One region of the Pectobacterium hainanensis genome, then DNA from elsewhere that is predicted to be linked to it. Evidence: predicted binding sites of a transcription regulator. Region 1 holds the regulator's gene; each other region holds the start of a gene.
The links. The regulator Fur, encoded in region 1, represses iron uptake genes when iron is present. The targets are predictions, from matches to a motif close to ATAATAATGAGAACNACTATCAA.
Positions count from the first base shown of each region.

Region 1 (7,326 bases):
AAACTTATCGGACCCCGCTTTATTAAACGCAGAAAGAGAAGCTCCAAATTGACGGCTCAAAGGTGGAACCACGCTCTTAGCTTGATTTTGATAATCATCCAGCGCGTTGGCCGCGGCTTTTTGGTACAACGGCTCAACTCCCTGAGTAATCAGATTCCCCCAGTCCCGGCTAACCGCTTGCACCAACGAATCATCCAGACCGGCATGATCAAACGCGGTAAAGGCAACTAAATCTGATTTTAATTTATCCAACGCGGTTAAAGCGGATGCCTGTTCTTTATCTGCGGCAGCGTTATCCCCCGCCCGGCGATAGTCCACGGCTCTCGCCAGACGAGTCACCATACGAAAATACTGATCGTTCCCCTGATTCACAAAATTCATGTTCTGCACTAGCAGGCTGCTGGTCTTGGATGTCGTCGTCATCTCTTTAAAGGAGAACATGGTATAGATAGAGACGCCACCCCATAACACGCAGAATATGCCCAGCACCCACAGCATGGCCGTTCTAATGGCAATGTTCTTTAACAGTCTCATAGCTCACTCCATACTTAAGTATTAATATCCCCATGATGTTCGAGTCGCATGAGCATTGACCACTCCCATTGCTCAGTTTTTCGCTCGCAACAACCACGTCTTGTCCTGCAACTCGAATATTCAGGGTATGTAATAAGAATAATTTTTATCATCAATCGACGGCGGTATTCTGAATCCCTCTATTCATAAATAGATAACGCGCCCGCACGCAATTTCATTGTGTTGAAAATAAAAACGACTACGCTGATTCATCGACAAAATTCAGACAGTATTTAGCGTTTGGTATGATTTTCTCCCCTCTTTTGTTTTAATTATTTAATAATTTTATTTGTTTTCATGGGGATATAAACATTAAGTAACTTAAGTATCGAGAAATAATATTAGAAACATTAATAAATAACTTTGCGTTATGTATGACAAATCTCGTCATTGGACGGTATCGCAACACATTAGATGACCGCAATGATCTTTGTTTAAAAAACAAGCCGCCATCATGATTTACAGAAAATCACCAGAGGAGCGTTAAAGAGGGCCAATGCTGGGTATCCAATTTATCCCTGCTTACCAATACGAGTTTCTCATGTAGGTTGTGTCTGTTATTATTAGTCAATAAATGGGTGAAACACGGCCCTATACCATTAAGAATAAAGAGGTTATTCAATTCATGGCACTAATAGGCATTTTCTTCGGCAGTGATACTGGCAATACTGAAAACATTGCCAAGACAATCCAACAGCAATTGGGGACACAGGTTGCTGAAGTTCATGACATCGCTAAAAGTAGCAAGGAAGACCTTGAAGCGTTCGATATTCTGCTGTTAGGCATTCCAACCTGGTATTACGGCGAAGCCCAATGCGATTGGGATGATTTTTTCCCTACGCTGGAAGAAATTGATTTCACAGGGAAACTCGTTGCCCTGTTCGGCTGTGGTGATCAGGAAGATTATGCAGAATACTTCTGTGATGCCATGGGGACGATCCGCGATATCATCGAACCACGCGGTGCGACGATTGTTGGTCACTGGTCGACTGAAGGTTACTACTTTGAAGCATCCAAAGGCCTGGCTGATGACAACCATTTCGTGGGTCTGGCTATTGACGAAGACAGACAGCCGGAACTGACCAACGAACGCGTAACAGCTTGGGTAAAACAGATCAGCGAAGAACTCAGCCTGAAAGATTTGGTAGGTTAACCCTGTTTTGGCTCTGATTTTACCATCAGGGCCAGTTCAATAGGAAAAACCTTTCATAATAATTGATACATTTTTTTAACTTCTTCCCATAAACCTGTACAATAAACCCATCGGCTTTGTACGTGCATAGATTTTTCTCCATTTATCAACAATAGATTGCATCAATATCTGTAGTATGTATGGGGTCAATATTGTTAACATTCCATGGTTTTCATTTTGTATGCACGGTTCTATAATTGGAACGCTGTTGTATTTTTTAGCCGATGTATTTTTTGAGCCGACCGATGTCATAGGCTAGGTAACCTCCATTGATAAGTAAGCAACAGGACTAAATCCGCATGACTGACAATAACACCGCATTAAAGAAGGCCGGCCTGAAAGTCACGCTTCCAAGACTGAAGATCCTGGAAGTTTTGCAGGCCCCGGAGTGCCATCACGTCAGTGCGGAAGATTTATATAAGAAACTGATTGATATGGGCGAAGAAATTGGTTTAGCAACCGTTTATCGCGTACTTAATCAGTTTGATGATGCTGGTATCGTCACCCGCCATAATTTTGAAGGCGGTAAATCAGTTTTCGAACTGACTCAGCAACATCACCATGACCATCTGATTTGCCTGGATTGCGGCAAAGTCATTGAATTCCGCGATGAATATATCGAAGCACGCCAGCGTGAAATCGCAGAAAGACATGGTATCAAACTGACAAACCACAGTTTGTATCTGTATGGCCATTGCAGTGAAGGGGATTGTCGCGAAGACGACACGCTTCACGATCCAACACTATAAATCGACCGCATAGAAACGCAGGGGGTGTTTTCTAACGTCGCCTGTGATAATCCAAGGGTAGCGATTATCCTGCCACCATAAAATAAAACCGCCGAGGCGGTTTTATTTTTTTATATCATTACGTTTAAACCCAGTATGATCGTTAACCGACCCAAGTGTCCCGTAAACCAACTGTACGGTTAAACACTAAATGTTCCGCACTGGAATAGACGCGGTCGGCGCAAAAATAACCTTCACGTTCAAATTGATAGGCTTTTTCTGACTCAGCCTGAGCCAGACTGGCCTCAACAAATCCATGCGTAATCTTCAGCGAATCAGGGTTAATGGTAGACAAAAAATCCTCAGCGGCAGCCGGGTTGGCGACACTGAATAATCGGTCGTATAAACGGAATTCAGCGGGACGAGCATGAGCAACAGACACCCAATGGATGACCCCTTTAACCTTACGACCGTCAGCCGGATCTTTGCTCAACGTATCAGGATCGTAGCTGCAATAAATTGCAGTAATCACGCCCTGCTCATCTTTTTCAACACGATCGGCTTTTACGACATAAGCATTACGTAAACGCACTTCTTTGCCCAACACCAGACGTTTATACTGCTTGTTGGCTTCTTCACGGAAGTCAGCACGATCGATATAAATTTCACGGCTAAACGCCACCTGACGTGTTCCCATTTCCGGTTTATTCGGATGGTTTGGCATGGTGACCCATTCTTCATGATCTGAAGGAAGGTTCTCAATGACCAATTTAACCGGATCCAGTACGGCCATCGCGCGCGGTGCATTTTCGTTCAGATCGTCACGGATACAAGATTCCAGTGCTGCCATCTCAACGTTATTGTCCTGTTTGGTGACACCAATACGGACACAAAACTCACGGATAGAAGCCGCGCTATAACCACGACGACGCAGGCCAGAAATCGTTGGCATACGCGGGTCGTCCCACCCTTCTACGACATTTTCCGTTACCAGTAAGTTTAACTTGCGCTTGGACATGATGGCATATTCAAGGTTCAGACGTGAAAACTCATACTGGCGCGGATGACAAGGGATCGTGATGTTATCCAGCACCCAATCATACAAACGTCGGTTATCCTGGAATTCCAAGGTACACAGTGAATGCGTGACACCTTCCAATGCATCGGAAATACAATGGGTAAAGTCATACATCGGGTAGATGCACCACTTATTGCCGGTCTGATGATGCTCCGCAAACTTGATTCGATAGATCACCGGATCACGCATGACAATGAACGATGATGCCATGTCTATTTTGGCACGCAGGCATGCGGTTCCTTCAGCAAAGCCTCCATTGCGCATCTTCTCAAACAGCGAAAGGTTTTCCTGAACGCTACGATCACGATAAGGGCTATTCTTTCCCGGTGCCGTCAGCGTGCCGCGATATTCGCGAATCTGCTCAGGCGTCAATTCGTCAACATACGCCAATCCTTTACTGATCAACTCGACCGCATATTGGTGAAGCTGATCAAAATAGTCGGAAGAATAACGAACTGCGCCGCTCCACGAGAATCCCAACCACTCGACATCGCGCTTGATCGACTCAACATATTCAATATCTTCTTTTACCGGGTTGGTGTCATCGAAACGCAGATTGCATTGCCCATGATAATCACGCGCAATACCAAAATTCAGACAGATAGATTTCGCATGCCCAATGTGCAGATAGCCGTTAGGTTCTGGCGGAAAACGCGTCTGGACATGATTGTGCTTACCGGATGCCAAGTCTTCATCAATAATCTGACGGATAAAGTTAGTTGGGCGGGCTTCAGCCTCACTCATGCTTAATTCCTCAATGCTAAAACGACATATAACCGCTAATGATCCAACAAGCTACGCCGGGAAACAACCGTTAGTTTCATTAAATTATCGCTGATGAAAAAAAACGGGGTGCGATAGCAATCTCACCCCGTTATTTCGCACAGATTTTTCCGCGAACGCTTATCGCTTTGCATCAACGGGAGTCATTGACTCTTGCGCCGTTGACGTTGTTTACGCCTGACTCACATTCTTAAGTGCAGAAGCGATGGATTCCGCTCGGGTGCCGACAACAATCTGAATGCTTTGCTTGTTCAGGCGAATCACTCCCGCAGCACCGAGACGTTTTGCCTCGGCATCATCCACCAATGCAGAGTCCATAACGCTCAAACGCAAACGTGTAATGCAAGCATCAATACCAACCAGATTGCCCGCCCCACCGATCGCTTTCAGATAGCCACGGGCCAATTGCTCAGTATCAAGTACAGCAGTAGATGTCGCTGGCGCATTGTTGGCGTTATATCCATCGGCTTCAGTAAGACTCGCTGATAATTCGCGACCAGGCGTCAGCAGGTTGAAACGCGTGATGGTAAAACGAAACACCACGTAATACAGCCCAAAGAATACCAGTCCCTGGGGTATCAACATGTACCACTGCGTTGCCAGTGGGTTGCGCGATGACAGCACCATATCCACCAGACCGGCGCTAAAGCCAAAACCCGCCATCCATTGCATACTCGCGGCAATAAAGACTGAAATCCCCGTCAGCAACGCATGCAAAAAATACAGGACCGGTGCCACGAACATGAATGAAAATTCGAGCGGTTCGGTAATCCCGGTAAAGAAGGAAGCAAATGCTGCCGCCATCATAATCCCAGCCACTTTGCTCTTATTCTCCGGGCGTGCGCAATGATAAATCGCCAGCGCCGCACCAGGTAAACCAAACATCATAATCGGGAAGAAACCGGCTTGATAACGTCCGGTGATACCCACAACCGCTTTACCTGCGCCGATAGACTGCTGCCCAGCGAGGAAATTCGGGATATCGTTTATCCCCGCGACATCAAACCAGAATACCGAGTTCAATGCATGGTGTAGCCCAACAGGGATCAGCAAACGGTTAAAGAACGCATAGATCCCGGCCCCCGCCGAACCCAACTGCTGAATCTGTTCACCAAAAGCCACCAACGCACTATAAATGGCAGGCCATACGTACATCAAAATGAAGGCAACCAGAATCATCAGAAACGACGTCAAAATAGGCACCAGACGACGTCCGCTGAAGAATGACAATGCTTTCGGTAACTCAACCTGGCTAAAACGGTTATACAATTCCGCGGAAATGATACCAACAAGAATACCGATAAACTGGTTTTCAATTTTGCTAAACGCCGCTGGAACCTGCTCAACAGGGATCCGCTGAATCATAGACACCGCAGCAGGTGAACAAAGTGTGGTCAATACCAAAAAACCCACAAACCCCGTTAATGCAGCAGCACCATCTTTATCTTTCGACATACCATAAGCAATACCCACGGCAAACAGCACCGCCATATGTTCAATAATGGCTGCACCCGATTTAATGAACAACGCGGCCAGCGCATTTTCACTTCCCCAACCAACCGGATCAATCCCGTAGCCAATCCCCATAAGGATGGCGGCAGCAGGCAGCGTGGCGACAGGCACCATCAACGCCCGACCAACTTTTTGTAAATAGCTAAGAATACTCACCCTTTCCTCTCTTCCCCTAAGGGACAAAAAACTGCCGATTAGACGCTCTCACTGCCTAGCCAACGCCTCATGCCTGGCTTTGGTATGGAGTGTAAGAAAAATATTTCGCCTCGCAAATTAAACCCAATTATTATGTGATAAAAATCACTAAAAAATTGCATATATAAAGTTTATACCAAAACAAATTGCCAACTTATTTTAAGATAAAAAAAAACAAGATACACTGATACTCAGTTTTTCACTCAATGCTAAAACGCGCCTTCATGTGATACGGCCTATCATTGAGTATCGAAAATTTTATTATTGCCAATCGGGTAACCAGGAGCGTACTGATGAGACTCATTCCCTTAAATACTGCCGCTGATGTCGGCAAATGGGCCGCACATTATATCGTCCAGAAAATTAATGAATTTAATCCCAGCGCCAGCCGACCTTTTGTTCTCGGCCTGCCGACAGGCAGCTCGCCACTGGAGGCTTATAAAGCGCTGATCGCGATGTATCAGGCTGGCCTGGTAAGTTTCAAACATGTCGTCACCTTCAATATGGACGAATATGTCGGTCTGCCCACCGACCATCCGGAAAGCTATCGTACATTCATGTATCAGAATTTTTTTAATCACGTTGATATTAAGCAGGAAAATATTAACCTGTTGAACGGCAATGCAGAAGATATCACGGCAGAATGTTCTCGCTATGAAGAGAAAATCAAATCCTATGGCAAGATCCACCTATTCATGGGCGGCGTAGGCAACGATGGGCACATCGCCTTCAATGAACCCGCATCATCTTTAGCATCCAGAACACGTATAAAAACCCTGACGGAAGAGACGCGCATTGCTAACTCCCGTTTCTTCGGCGGGGATGTCAGTCTGGTGCCCAAATATGCCCTTACCGTTGGTGTCGGAACATTATTGGACGCTGAGGAAGTGATGATTCTGGTGACTACCCGCAACAAAGCACAAGCATTACAGGCTGCGGTAGAAGGCAATGTCAACCATATGTGGACAATCAGCTGCCTACAGCTTCATGCTAAGGCGATAATGGTTTGCGACGAGCCCTCAACCATGGAACTGAAAGTCAAAACGGTCAAATACTTCCGTGAATTGGAAGCGGAAAATATGAAAAATCTTTAATCTGTATCCCATCAATTTTACGTTGCCAGAAGTGGGCCCACGCAGCGTGACGATAGTGGATAGGTTGTCAGGAGTTAATGATGCTCGCTTTAACAAATAGCCGAATTTTTACCGGCCACCAGGTACTTGATCATCACGCAATCGTGATCGATAACGGATTAATAGAACGAG
Region 1 is NZ_JBJYIN010000001.1:235,750-243,075, forward strand. Features, by position in the region: gene ACKPVM_RS01235 (methyl-accepting chemotaxis protein) at 1-534, opposite strand, end outside; gene fldA (flavodoxin FldA) at 1,199-1,726, shown strand; gene fur (ferric iron uptake transcriptional regulator) at 2,065-2,514, shown strand; gene glnS (glutamine--tRNA ligase) at 2,657-4,315, opposite strand; partial or broken gene nagE (N-acetylglucosamine-specific PTS transporter subunit IIBC) at 4,529-6,022, opposite strand; gene nagB (glucosamine-6-phosphate deaminase) at 6,355-7,155, shown strand; gene nagA (N-acetylglucosamine-6-phosphate deacetylase) at 7,236-7,326, shown strand, end outside.

Region 2 (7,326 bases), on a different contig from region 1:
GTAAACAATTTGAACAAACTCAGGCGTTGGCCTCGTTGTCGTTAGATATCGCTGACGGTGAGTTTCTGGTGTTAGTGGGGCCATCAGGCTGCGGTAAGAGCACCTTGCTGCGCATGCTCGCGGGCCTTGAGACGGTGAGTGCGGGGCAAATCTTGCTGGGGCAAGAAGACATCACTGCGTGGAGCCCGAAACAGCGTAATTTCTCGATGATTTTTCAGAACTATGCACTGTTTCCTCATTTGACGGTAGAGCAAAACATCACGTTCGGTATGCGCATGCGTGGCGAACCGAAGTCGGACTATCCGCAGCGTGTGCGGCGAGTCGCGAGCTTGTTACAGCTTGAGCCGTTACTCAAACGTAAACCCGGAAAACTTTCCGGTGGTCAGCGTCAGCGCGTTGCGATGGCGCGAGCGATTGTACGCGATCCTCGGTTGTTTCTGATGGATGAGCCATTATCAAATCTGGATGCCAGACTGCGCAGCGAAGTCAGAGACGGCATTATGGCGCTACACCAGCAGTTAAAAACCACCACCGTGTATGTTACCCACGATCAAATTGAAGCCATGACAATGGCAGATAGGATCGCTGTGCTAGATCGCGGCGTATTGCAGCAAGTTGGTACGCCAGAACAACTTTATTCCCATCCTGCCAATACCTTTGTTGCTGGTTTTATTGGTACGCCCGCGATGAACATGCTCACGCTGCCTTGCGCTGATGGACAGGCGTTTTTGCAGGAGCAAACCATTGTGTTGCCAGCCAATGAAGAAACACACGCAGCAACGGAAGTGCTGTTGGGGATTCGCCCCGAACATATTACCGAACAGGCCGCATCAGACGGTGGATTGCGGCTACCGGGGACGGTAAAGCAGCGGGAATTGTTTGGCGCAGAATACCTGATTCATGTGGAGACTCCGCTGGGTGATATTCGCTATCGCCGACCCAATCGTGATGGCGTACCGACTGTCGGTATGTCCCTTGTGCTTCATTTTTCACCGCAAGATTGCCATTGGTTTTCTGGGCAAACCGCCCGTAATTTATCCCAGGAGAAAAGAAATGCGTAAGCCCCGTATTATTGCGCTGGCGATGACCATGCTGTTGTCTGGTTCTGCGCTGGCAAAGCAAAGTATTGATTTCATGTTCCCTGCGCCGGTTGACGGTAAGCTGACCATGGAAATGACGCGCATCATCAAAGAATACAACCAGTCGCAGGATCAGGTCGATGTTCGCGGCATTTTTACCGGTGGTTATGACACGACCAAAGTGAAAGCCGAAGCGGCAGCCAAAGCGGGCGATCCTCCGGCGCTGGTGATTATGTCTGCCAATTTTACGGCTGACCTGGTCATCAAAGATGAAATTCTACCGATGGATGAGTTGTTCAAGTTTGGCAACGAAAAAGCGACGCCGTTTCTGACAAAGAATTTTTGGCCTGCGTTACATCAGAATGCGCAGGTATTAGGAGAAACCTATGCCATTCCGTTCCATAATTCGACGCCCATTCTTTATTACAACGAAGATATGTTGAAGCAGGCTGGTTTTAACGAGCCGCCGAAGAATTGGGATGAAGTGGTAACGATAGCGAAGAAGTTGACCGACCCGGCAAAAGGGCAATGGGGGATCATGATGCCATCCACGAATGACGACTACGGTGGTTGGGTCTTGTCGGCACTCGCTCGAGCCAACGGCGGTGCGTATTACAACGCTGATTATCCCGGTGAAGTGTATTACAACACGGCGTCCACCAAGGGAGCGCTACAATTCTGGCGTAATCTGGTGCATCGCGACAAGGTAATGCCGGGTGGGGTGCTTAACTCCAAACAAATCAGCGCGGCATTTTTCTCCGGTAAGCTGGGGATGGCGATGCTCAGCACTGGGGCGTTAGGCTTTATGCGTGAAAACACCAAAGACTTCCAACTGGGTGTCGCCATTATGCCAGAAAAAGAACGGCGTGGCGTAACCATTGGTGGTGCCAGTTTGGTGAGTTTTAAAGGTATTTCTGAAGCGCAAAAGAAAGCAGCCTGGCAGTTCATGAGTTATCTGATTAGCCCGGAAGTGAGTGGAAGTTGGAGCCGTTTTACGGGCTATTTTGCTCCTCGTATGGCTGCGTATGACCTGCCGGAAATGAAAACGTATCTGGCTAAGGACCCACGCGCAGCGATAGCGTTATCTCAGTTGCAGTATGCCCACCCGTGGTATGCCACCTATGAAACGGTTGCGGTGCGTAAAGCGATGGAGAATCAATTGGCAGCCTTGCTCAACGATCCCAAATTGAGTGTAGATCAGGCAGCGATGTCGGCGCAGCAGGAAGCGGATACGATTATGAGACCGTATGTGGAAAAAACGGCATTGGGCTTACCGCAATAATAAGCAGGCGATTTGTTCATTTTCATGAATGATTTTACCTTCTCTCGTAATCAAAGCCTCGACATAATGCCGAGGCTTTATTGTCAATAATCTGTTATTAAATATTAAGTTATCGTGCTCTTAATGTTAAATGACGACCCCAATCAATCTGCTCTCCACTCAGGAAAGATATAAAATCCGCTTTGTCATTTTTTGTGATACAGTGCTGGCGATTTTATGATAATGCACATCATTATCGTTCGCATTTTGCCTCTTATTCGTACTTCTCAAGGTCATCTTTAGGCATACATTCTGATCTGACGGAATCATCACGAGGCGATATTGCGTTACGCACACTTATCCTAAAAGGAGACATTTATGCCTTTCCACGGCAGGGGAAACCGTGTTGACACTCTTACGTCGTCAGCCATGAAAAAGACGTTTTCTATTTCGTTGTTAACGTTGGCGATGCAGGCTGCATTTAGTCCGGTATCAGCTTACGCTGCGCAGCCTACAGGTTCTGACGCGTCATCTGCACAGAATGTATCGCAGGACATCGTTGTGACGGCAAAGGCCGATGATTTAAACGGTGGACAGCAAGATTACAGTGCTAAAACGACGCGTGCAGGCACAAAAATGCTGATGGCACCGCGTGATATTCCGCAGTCGGTCAGTATCGTGACGGAACAACGGATGCAGGATCAAAGTCTACAATCCGTGGGAGAGGTTTTACGTAATACGACAGGGATTTCTGCCAGCATTGCTGACGAACGCTCCAGTTTTTATTCTCGTGGTTTTTCCATCAACAGCTACCTCTTTGATGATATCCCAACTTCCGTCGATGAAGCCTGGAACTTTGGCGATGCGGATGACGACACTGCGATTTTTGACCGTGTTGAAGTGGTGCGCGGTGCAACTGGCTTGATGACCGGCGCAGGTAACCCGTCGGCATCGGTCAATATGGTGCGTAAACATGCTGATAGCCGTGACTTTGTCGGTAATGTCAGCGCCAGTTATGGCTCGTGGGACAAACAGCGCTACGTCGCGGATCTTTCTGCTCCTCTGAATGAGGACGGCAGCGTGCGTGGTCGTGTCGTGGCGGGCTATCAGGATCAAAATAGCTGGTTGGATCGCTATCAAAGAGACAAAAAATTTCTTTACGGCGTTGTGGATGCGGATATCACCGACAACACGACGCTGTCGCTGGGTTACAGCTATCAGACGATCCACACCGATGGGGCGACTTGGGGCGGTGTCACACCATGGTTTAGCAATGGTGAGCGTACGCACTTCAATCGCAGCATGAACCCTGCCGCTGATTGGACTAACTATGAGACCGAATCGAAAAAAGTTTTTGCAAATCTCAGGCAGGATTTTGACAACGGCTGGACATTCCGCGTCAACGGTACCCATGCCGAATCGAATATGGGCGGCAAATTGCTGTATGTAGCCGGTTTTCCTGACCAAACGACGGGGATGGGCTCGATCGGCTATGGCACTAACTATACGGGCGAACGCAAACAGTTGTCCGTTGATAGCTATGCCAATGGGCCTTTTGAACTATTGGGCCGCCAGCATGAACTGGTGACGGGCGTTAGCTACAGCCGTCAGCACAATAGTTATTATGGTTCTCCTCTGGAGTTTCCAAATATTGGTAGTCTTTACCAGTGGAATGGCAGGGTTCAAGAGCCAGCTTGGGGAGAAAAATCGCAGACGTCTGATGATACCGTACGGCAGAAAGCCGCCTACAGCGTGGCACGTTTCTCGTTGGCCGATCCGCTGCATCTTGTCCTTGGCGCGCGCTATACGCAGTGGCAAACCAACGGCAGCAGCGCTGATATGAAGAAAAGCAATATCACACCGTATGGCGGCTTGATTTATGACATCAACGATACGGTATCGGCTTATGCCAGCTACACCTCGATCTTCCAGCCACAGAGCCGACGTGATAGTAATAGTAAATATCTGGCGCCTATCACCGGTAAAAACTACGAAACCGGCCTGAAAGCGGATTGGTTTAATGGCCGCTTAACGTCAACGCTTGCTGTGTTCCGTATTGAGCAAGAAAATGTGGGGCAGGCAGATGGGAATAAATTTGTTAATGGCACCACTGAACAGGCTTACTATGCGACACAGGGCGCGGTGAGCAAAGGGGTCGAGGTTGAGCTAAATGGCGCAGTGACGGATAACTTGCAGTTAACCTTTGGTGCGTCACGTTATGTGGCAAACGATAGCAAGGGCCGTTTCAATAGCAAGATGCCACAGACGCAGATCAAATTGTTCACCCGTTACCAGCTTCCTACGCTACCTGAGCTGACGGTTGGCGGTGGGGTAAACTGGCAAAATCGTACGTTCCAGGAGGGAGCCGGGCCGCAGGGGACGACGCGCATTTATCAGGCAAGTTACCCGCTGGTTGATCTGTTTGCCCGTTATCAGGTGACAAAACAGCTTGCTGTGCAGGCTAACGTCAAAAACCTGTTTGATCGCAGCTATTACACGTGGCTCAGCAATGCTTCTTCTACTTATGGCGAGCCGTTAAACTATTCACTGAATATGTCCTACACATTTTGATCGAATATCCCCCGGTGTGGTGCCGGGGAGTGTCACGATCCTGCTTTTTTACAATAACCACCCTTTGGCTTTCGCCTCTTCCAGATGCTGTTTCAGGTATTGCCACAGTTCAGGATTAATCTTGGCGATGAAGTCGGCACGACCTAACACCTGTTCCAGACGGATACCATTTTCTATCCAACTCTGACCATCGTTATGCAAATTCATCAGGATTGGCATGATGCGATCGAGCATCAGAGCAAACTGTGCGTTGGCGGTTTCCCCTGCCTCATATTCCAGCCAGAGATCGTGAAATTGCTGGCACTGGGGTTCGGGTAACAGCCCGAAAATACGTCCGGCAGCCGCTACTTCTTGGTCGTGAATGGCAAGCCGGGCGGAAAGATCATAAACCATCACGTCGCCCGCATCGATTTCAACGATGTCATGGATGAGCGCCATCTGGATCACGCGCTGAATATCTACTCCTTCACCCGCGTAAGGAGCCAGTGCCATCGCGGCGACGGCAAAATGCCAACTGTGTTCGGCAGAGTCTTCATGACGTTCGCTACCGATGATTTTTGAACGGCGCTGAACGCACTTCAATTTATCAATTTCCATCAAAAAACCGATAACGTCGGTAAGTGAACCGAAATGAAGAAGGGACGGCGTTGACGACATGGAAACCACCTTTTGCAGTTAAAACTGAAGGAAAGGCACGAACGTTAAAACCGGATAGCCATGAGCGTGGAGTCAGTAAAAACGACAGAGCCTTTCAAAAATGGACATACCTATACCCAGGTAGATTTCGAGGTGCAGGGCAGGTCATCAACCTGCAACGGGAAAGATGACGGGTATCGAAGCCGGTCATTGTAGGGGAAGTCATCGGAAATTTACATGACTGATTACGGTAGAAACGGATGCCGTGTAATTATTTTAGCTTACACGTGTACTCTGAAATTATTCTCGGTTATGCTGCTCAAAGGTTAAACATTGGCATGAAGCAATGTGTCTTTTCTCTTTCACACGATGGGTATGAAGGCCGTATTAATGGAATTGCCTGCAAGCTTATAAAGGTCACTATGTCAAAACGTATACAGACGCCGGAATATTCGCTGGCAGAGGAAATCGCAAATAGCGTAAGCCATGGAATAGGCTTTGTTTTTGGTATCGTAGGGCTGGTCCTGTTGCTGATTCAGGCGGTAAACAACAACGCGAATAGTATTGCAATCACCAGCTATAGTCTCTATGGCGGTAGCATTATCCTGCTGTTTCTCGCCTCAACGTTGTATCACGCTATCCCTTCCCCACGGATCAAACCCTGGCTGAAGAAATTTGATCACTGTGCGATCTATGTGTTGATCGCGGGAACCTATACGCCGTTTCTGCTTGTTGGTCTGGATTCACCCTTGGCGGATGGTCTAATGGTGGTGATTTGGAGCATGGCGCTGCTAGGTGTCATTTTTAAACTGGCTTTCGCTCATCGCTTTGAGGTGCTTTCACTGATCACCTATCTGGTGATGGGGTGGTTGTCGCTGGTGGTGATTTACCAATTGGTCATAACGCTTTCTATTGCTGGCGTAACGTTATTGGCGGTTGGCGGGATTGTTTACTCACTGGGAGTTATCTTCTACGCCTGCAAACGGATCCCCTATAATCACGCCATCTGGCATGGTTTTGTATTGGGCGGCAGCGTGTGCCATTTTCTGGCGATTTATCTGTATGTGTAACGTTGAGCGCTTTTCGCCTCTGGCTTTCGGCAAAAATGATGCCGCTGATGCGGCACCTTCATCTCGTTAAGCGATAGTACGATGTTTAATCCGTTATTTCATAAGGAAGCGCTTGGATCCTCAATTGGCTATCGGCATCTTCTCTAACGCGCAGCAGACTATCGGCTTCCAAATCGTTATTCATCACTACCTGAACCCACACGCTTTCGTCCTGTAGGCGCGAGGCAGCCAGTACCGTACCGGTGCGCCGCCAGTTTTCGCCCAATTGCAGTTCCAGATCGTCCCCGGCTTCCGGTACACGACTAGCCTTACCAGCCAGCCAATAGAGTGCTCGTTTATTGGCACCACGATATTTGGCTCTGGCTACCATCTCTTGTCCTGCATAGCACCCTTTGCTGAAGCTAATCCCCTTTAATGCCTGTAAATTGGTCGCCTGAGGGATGAACTGTGCACTGTTTGCGCTGTCAATAATCGGCAAGCCGGATTCGATATCCAGCGCCAGCCATTGGCGGCTATCATTTAACGCTATTTTCCCTGCAAGTTGTTCGAGCAATAACGCGCATTGCTCTGGTGTCAGGACCAGCAGGAAGCGTTCTGTCGGAAGGGAAAAATGCAGGAAGGTTGCGCCTTCGGATTGAACGAGCGGATGTTCGGCATCCGGCAGCGTGCTGAATACGGAAGATAATAGCGAGCGGATCTGATCGCCGGC
Region 2 is NZ_JBJYIN010000015.1:103,826-111,151, forward strand. Features, by position in the region: gene ACKPVM_RS15465 (ABC transporter ATP-binding protein) at 1-1,061, shown strand, start outside; gene ACKPVM_RS15470 (ABC transporter substrate-binding protein) at 1,054-2,361, shown strand; gene fhuE (ferric-rhodotorulic acid/ferric-coprogen receptor FhuE) at 2,770-4,911, shown strand; gene ACKPVM_RS15480 (HD domain-containing protein) at 4,960-5,568, opposite strand; gene trhA (PAQR family membrane homeostasis protein TrhA) at 5,970-6,617, shown strand; gene ygfZ (tRNA-modifying protein YgfZ) at 6,703-7,326, opposite strand, start outside.
Region 2: fhuE (ferric-rhodotorulic acid/ferric-coprogen receptor FhuE) is a predicted target of Fur. The motif match lies at 2,578-2,600, and genes of this name have one in related genera.

Region 3 (7,326 bases), on a different contig from region 1:
AAAATTCTTAGCCGGTTCGAAAACCCTTACTTACACGATGATGTTGAACGTGTCGGCCGCCAGCCTTTACGTAAATTGAGTGCGGGCGATCGCTTAATTAAGCCATTATTGGGGACGCTGGAATATCAGTTGCAGCATGATAGCCTGATTATAGGGATTGCAGCAGCGATGCACTATCGTAGTGAACAAGACCCACAGGCGAAAGAGCTGGCTGAATTGTTACGGACGCTGGGCCCACAGGCTACGCTAGCACACATTTCTGGTCTGGATGCGAACAGCGACGTTGTCGCACAGGCTGTGAATGTGTATAACGCCATGCAATGATCCAGGTCCTGATAGACTCCTCACTTTATCCGGTATGCTATCCCCGTTAACGCGGGGATTTCCCTGACCCTATTAAAAGCGTCTGTTCACGAAAGTATGGCGGGTCGTATTGTAGGGCAAACCATTTGGGAAAGGGCCAGGCTGGTGAGTGCGTCTGTTAGAGAATGATGGGGATATCTGAGATTGAAGCAAGTGGGTCTGTGTGGGGTAAGGTACGAGAAGTGATGATAGAAGAGACACAGGCATTTGAAAATCGGGTTCTTGAAACACTGAATTCAGGGGTAACCGTACGTAGCTTTATGCTCAAGGCCGTTGACCTGCTGGCGGAGGCCGTCAGTATCCTCATGTTGCAGGTGTTTCGTAAAGATGACTATGCCGTGAAATATGCGGTTGAACCATTAATGACGGGAACCGGACCGCTGGGAGATCTTTCTGTTCGCCTCAAGCTCATTTATGGCCTTGGTATGATCAGCCGTAAAGAGTATGAAGATACTGAATTGCTGATGGCCCTGGGCGAGGAGTTGACCCATGACACGCACGAGTATCGGTTTACCGATGATGAGATTCTCGGGCCGATTGGTGAACTGCACTGCGTCAACACCTTACCCTCTGCGCCTGATTTACCAAGCGGCGGCGACCCTGCCGACCAGCTATTGATTAGCATGCAGCAACAGCGCTATCAACAGATGGTGCGTTCGACATTAGTGTTGTCACTGACTGAGCTGATTTCCCAAATTAGTTTGAAAAAAGCATTTTGAATCCTCTTCTCTGTTTTCGTCCACTGCGCTGGCGGGCTGTTTGGTGTATGCTTGCGCCCCCTATGATCCTTCAATGATGTGCCCGACATGATTGGCGCTACAGATAGCGTGCCGTGGACGGGGACGTGAAGAAGCCCGTAACGCAGACAGGTTTATCGATGATGAAAGAGCAAGAAAAAGCAGAAATTAAACGCCTTAGCGATCAGCTTGATGCGTTGACACGTAAGCAGGCGACGTTGCTTGAACAGGGCGACGCTGATGCAATCGCTGAGAATGTGGCGGCCTGTGAGAAGCTGGCGGTCGAAATTGAACGTTTGCGACATGTACGCACTCAGAAGTTGAGCCAGGAAGCACAGAAATTATCTCGTTTATCCTTCAGCCGTGCGATCACCAAGAAAGAACAGGCCAATATGGGCGCACTGAAGAAAAGCGTTCGTGGGCTAGTGGTGGTGCACCCCATGACGGCGTTGGGTCGTGAAATGGGGCTGAAAGAGATGACGGGCTATGCGCCAAAGCCATTTTAATGGTGATGTTCACTTTTACCTGGTCACCAATGTTTGGCGTGTTAATCACGTTAGCTATCGTGTATGGGTAGGGCGCATGCCTGTTAATCGGTAGCTAAAGTCTTCAATTTTTTCGTTAAGCAGTCGCATTTGCATGGTTTTACTCCAACTGGCAGAGAGCCCTGCCGCAGAGAGAAGACGCTGACAACGCCGTTGATCGAATGGCATGTGGAATGCGATGGCGATTGCCTCAGCAACGGATACGTTGCTGGTATGTGAGAGTAATTCCAGCGGTTGATTTGGCCCCACTTCCCCGGTTGAAACAACGCGATACAGCCAACCGCATTTCCCGCTGTTCTGCATGATTTCTGATAGATCATGAATACCAAAGTGATAATTAAGTTTGTAGCAGGGTGAGCGTGGCTGCGTAACTTGAATGAGAGCATTACCCCAGCGGAAAATATCACCGATATAAACATTTTCTTCCGTTAACCCAATGGTGGAAATGTTTTCGCCGAAAGCCGGTGCCTGAAAATGAGCGTGCAGTGTGGGATATTGGGCTTTCCAGTGATCATAATGCTCGCGTGGATAGTGACAAAGCGCCCGGTCAGGGCCGCCGTGCACTTTCTTCTCGGCCTGCTCATCGCCTTCTAAGCCCAATGCATTGAGCATCACCTGCTGTTTGACAGCGCACTTGGCGATAGCGCTGGGTGAACTGCCTTCATAGGGAAGAATCTTGCCAAGATAAATATGCGGGTAATACATCGCTGACACCTTCTGAGTGCGAGGAACTTGCATCATACACTGCAAGTGATTAAACGTCAGCGCGGGAGGAATAATCGATACGCAGCCCATGACGAGCTGCGTGAAACAATAAAATCAAAACGATAACGAAAAACTTATCCTGATCGGTGCGTTGGTTACCGCTCGTCGTTATTGTTTATAACCTAGTTGCGTTGGTGGTTGTGAGAAAGCGATACCCGCAGGTGTTGATTCATCACGCGCATTGGATAAACGGAAAACAGAAACAGCCTGTTTTAACAGGGTTGCCTGTTCTTCCAACGAGTCAGCGGCCGCCGACGATTGTTCTACCAGAGCGGCGTTCTGCTGCGTTGTGCTGTCCATTTCCACAATGGCCTGATTAACTTGGGCAATGCCACGACTCTGCTCGTCGGAGGCCGTGGCGATTTCACCCATAATGTCATGTACCTGCGTGACAGATGTGACGATATCATTCATGGTTTTGCCCGCATTGCTGACTAACGATGCTCCCGTTGTCACCTGATGGACAGACTCGGCAATCAAGCCCTCAATTTCTTTTGCAGCCTGAGAACTACGCTGCGCCAGATTACGCACTTCGCTGGCTACGACGGCAAAACCACGGCCCTGCTCACCTGCACGAGCGGCCTCGACCGCGGCGTTCAGCGCCAGAATATTGGTCTGGAAAGCGATGCTGTTAATAACAGAGGTAATCTCTGCAATACGCTTAGAGCTCCGTTCAATGTCGTTCATGGTTTTCACCACATTGCTAACTTGCTCACCGCCTTGTTTTGCCGTTTGAGAGGCACTGATAACCAATTTGTTTGCATGGTGCGCGTTATCGGCGTTTTGTTTTACTGTCGCCGTCAGTTCTTCCATGCTGGCAGCCGTTTGTTCGACCGCTGCAGCTTGCTCTTCAGTACGTGAAGATAAGTCGGTGTTGCCAGCGACGATCTCGCTTGAGGCGGTTGAAATCTGACTAACGCCGATACGGATTTCGTCGATCATGTTATGCAGGTTATCGTTCATTTTCGCCATGCTGCTCATCAACTGACCCAGTTCATCGCGACGAGCGGTTTTGATCGACATCGTGAGATCGCCAGTGGCGATACGTTCAGCCATATCAAGAGTTTGGCCTAGCGGAGTTGTAATCTGGCGGGAAATAAGCCAGGAGATCAGCAGACCGAGAGCTAATGTGATGAGCGCGGTAATGCTCATTTGAATTTCAGCAGAGCGAATATCTTGCTGGGTCGATTGTATCTGGCTGTTGAGCAGGGTTTCGACGGCATCATCTATCTGACCCGCGATGGTTCCCATTTGACGGGCAATGGCAACTTCTTCCTCATAAGCAGGCATATAAGCCAGTGCCCGTTCTTCGTAAGCGTTCATGATGCCGAGAACTGGACTCAGGGCTTCTTGTTGCTCTATAGGCAGTGCTTGATATAACGAGGCCAATGCTTTCTGGGCCTCATCGATAGCGTTTTTCAGTTCGTTTTCGGATTCCTTATCACGAGACAGAAGAATCCCACGAACGTGGTAACGAATGGCGGTCAATTTCTGGCTAAGCTCAGAGAATTGCAGTTGTAGCGCCAGGTTATCCCCACTGCTCTTTAATTGTTCATCAAGCTGTTTTAAATATTTACCCGTTTCTGAAATATTCCAGCTTTTTCGGATGTTATCCTTTTTATTCACCGCGGCGATGTAGTTTTGCTGAACTTTTCTGTATTCGGCAATGGTGTCGGTGATTTTTGCAAACATGGCAACATCGTTTTCTTGCCAGTGCCATTGTGCAGATTGAGTCACCATATCACTTATATTATTAATATGAGTGATGTTTTTCTGAATATCGTCCGGTTTGTAGTTTGCACTATAAAGGGCCCGATAATATTTGGCTTGATTAATTTCGTCACTGATGTCATTGCTAAGATTAACCTTATCAATGCTCTTTTTTAATTCTTCAACATGCATGACGCCAGTAAAGGCAATAATTAACGTCATAATCAGGATACAAAAGAAACCTAATCCTAATTTTTTACCTACTTTTATATTCTCAAATTTTATCGCCATGCTGTTTTTCCACTGTCTGGTGAGCCAAACCACTTATCCCCGGTATACCCGTCATACTTCAAGTTGCATGTGCGTTGGCTGAGTTACTCGGCCCGTCGTGGGCCTCACCCTAAAGGGCCGCTGCAAGCAGCGTTCAAACCTGCCTCTGGCAGATTTGTCAGTCACCCGAATCACTTACTTGAGTAAGCTCATCGGGATGAAATGAGAGACATCCTGTCTCTCACCTGAGGCCAGCCAAAGGCTGGTCAAATTCGTTCCTGACGAATTTGTCCTTCGCTTGCCGCCTCCCTGCAACTTGAATTATTTAGGGTATATACCTGTCATACTTCAAGTCGCTTGCGCGTTGGCTTTTATCGTTACGCGGACTTTTCATAGGTTTGTCCTTTTGGTGCCGCTGCCAGTCGCGTAACAAGGCACATGTGTGACTTTATCCTGAGGGGCTAACGCGATGCGTTGTTAAAAACGGTAACGTTTTGCCTTACAACTCAAATAATTAAAGGTATCGGTAAACCGTTAATTAATGAAAAACATTTGTATCATGAGTTCACCGTTTATCTAATGATATCGACGGAAAACCATGTGATAGAAACACACATTCATATCGGCAAGATTGGTAATAACTTTATCTTTCTATACCCGTCATACTTTAAGACATCGGTACGGTGATTTTATTATTCGGGTCATCATAGGGTCGTTTCGGGGAGACAACAGCGGCATCAATAGCCGTTTGAAATAAAAAACCGAGATAACAGTTAGTTATCCCGGTTTATGCGTACAACGGATATTATCCTTGAGGGGCAATATCAAAAGCCATCATCTCTTATCATCAGACATGACGGCGACGAAAAATATTATTTCTTCGCCTGAGCAAAACGGCTAGCTGCCTCATCCCAGTTCACTACGTTCCAGAATGCTTTAGTGTAATCAGGGCGGCGGTTTTGATATTTCAGATAATAAGCATGTTCCCATACGTCCAGAGCAACAATCGGGTAGCCGGATGCACCGGAAACTGCTTCGCCCATCAATGGACTATCCTGATTGGCCGTAGAAACGACGGCCAGTTTGCCATCGTCTTTCAGAACCAGCCAAGCCCAACCGGAACCAAAACGGGTTGCGGCAGCTTGTTCAAACTTTTCTTTGAAAGCGTCTACGCTGCCGAAATCACGTTCGATTGCGGCTTTCAGATCGCCAGTCAGCGTTGTACCTTGTTTCAGCCCTTTCCAGAACAGGCTGTGGTTAGCGTGGCCACCGGCGTTGTTACGCAAGGCTGTTTTTTTCTCTGCCGGTACTTTATCCAGTTGGGTAATCAACTCTTCAGCAGACAGGCTGGCAAGCTCAGGCAGGGATTCCAACGCTGCATTTGCATTATTGACGTAAGTTTGATGGTGCTTGGTGTGATGGATTTCCATTGTTTGTTTGTCGAAATGGGGTTCCAGCGCGTCATAAGCATAAGGCAGGGATGGCAGTGAATAACTCATGTTTAGCATCTCCATGGTTGTAGTACTGAAAAGGGTAGTACCGAATAAACGTTATCGTACTGAATCGCCCCGGATACGTCGCATCTCAGTACGTTCTGCGGTACCTTCTTTTGTTAGCACCGCGTAAGCATTACGTTCATTATAGTTAATTAAATGATATTGAAAATGATTATTCTCGTTTTACGCTTTAAAACCATCGGCTTTTAATCCTATGTAACAAGCGGTTATATCATTATCTCTCAGGCTAAAAATAAAATGGTCTAAGCAACGGTCATCCTTTTCTATCACTTTCTTAGTCGCTGAGGGTGAGTATAAACGGTGGAGCGACCCGGTCGACTGAACCCTACCAGCGTCAGATTACACCGTTCGGCGACGTCCACTGCTAAGGACGTCGCGGCAGAGACGGCAAACAGGATCTCGACACCACACATGGCTGATTTTTGTACCATTTCATAGCTCGCTCGGCTGGAAACCAGAACCGCGCCCTGTTGCCATGGCTGTTTTGCCCGCATGCCAAGTAATTTATCCAAAGCGACATGACGCCCGACATCCTCACAACCGCCTTGTAGTTCACCATCGGGGGTGACCCAAGTGGCGGCATGTGTACAACCAGTTAATTGTCCGATTAATTGCACGTTTTTGAGCTGGGTCAGCGCGGTATCAAGGTTGCTGAGCGAAAAGGTTTGTGTGAATGGCAACGAGGGGATCGGTTTGCCAATTTCGGACAGTTGCTCCACGCCGCAAACGCCACAGCCGGTACGTCCATCCATTGCTCGACGGCGTGCTTTGAGCCCGGCAAAGCGTCGGCTCGACAGTTCGATTTGTACTTCGATACCGTTGCAGACAGGTTGAATGTCTATTCCGTAGATATCCTGAGGAGACTCAATAATACCTTCTGATAGTGAAAACCCCAGTGCGAACGGTTCCAAATCCTTTGGTGAGGCCATCATAACAACATGTGAAATACCATTGTAAACCAGAGCAACGGGCACTTCTTCTGCCAGCCAATCGTTTTGTGGCTGAGACAACGAGCCTTGATGGCACACGCTATGTTGCACCGCGCCGATAGGGGGGGTAACCGCCTGTGAAGGAAAGTCTTTCATAAATAGAGAACTGTAAACCTGTGGCATAAAGACCGTGATGGCATTATTTCACCCCCTTCTGATGGATGCGAATTTTTCTCCACGAACGGTGAACCGTTCCGCAAGGGGATGTACGTCTATAGATGGCATAGATAATAAATTGTGCGTCAACTCGAAGAGTTGCCATTCTCCCCGGTTTCTCCCTGTCAGAAATGTGAATCCCTGTGTACGCTTTATCCATGCTCTTTGACTTACAACGCTTTTCATCTTGCCTCTATTTTCACTGCGGCGTGGCCGCGTATCGGACAGCGAAAAGGAGACCGAAATGGCACAAGACACCCCTACAAATCGGCTG
Region 3 is NZ_JBJYIN010000011.1:145,974-153,299, forward strand. Features, by position in the region: gene ACKPVM_RS13050 (mannitol-1-phosphate 5-dehydrogenase) at 1-324, shown strand, start outside; gene ACKPVM_RS13055 (MltR family transcriptional regulator) at 489-1,082, shown strand; gene ACKPVM_RS13060 (YibL family ribosome-associated protein) at 1,244-1,606, shown strand; gene yiiM (6-hydroxyaminopurine reductase) at 1,661-2,350, opposite strand; gene ACKPVM_RS13070 (methyl-accepting chemotaxis protein) at 2,519-4,411, opposite strand; gene sodA (superoxide dismutase [Mn]) at 5,263-5,889, opposite strand; gene fdhD (formate dehydrogenase accessory sulfurtransferase FdhD) at 6,174-6,992, opposite strand; gene exaC (acetaldehyde dehydrogenase ExaC) at 7,297-7,326, shown strand, end outside.
Region 3: sodA (superoxide dismutase [Mn]) is a predicted target of Fur. The motif match lies at 6,043-6,065, and genes of this name have one in related genera.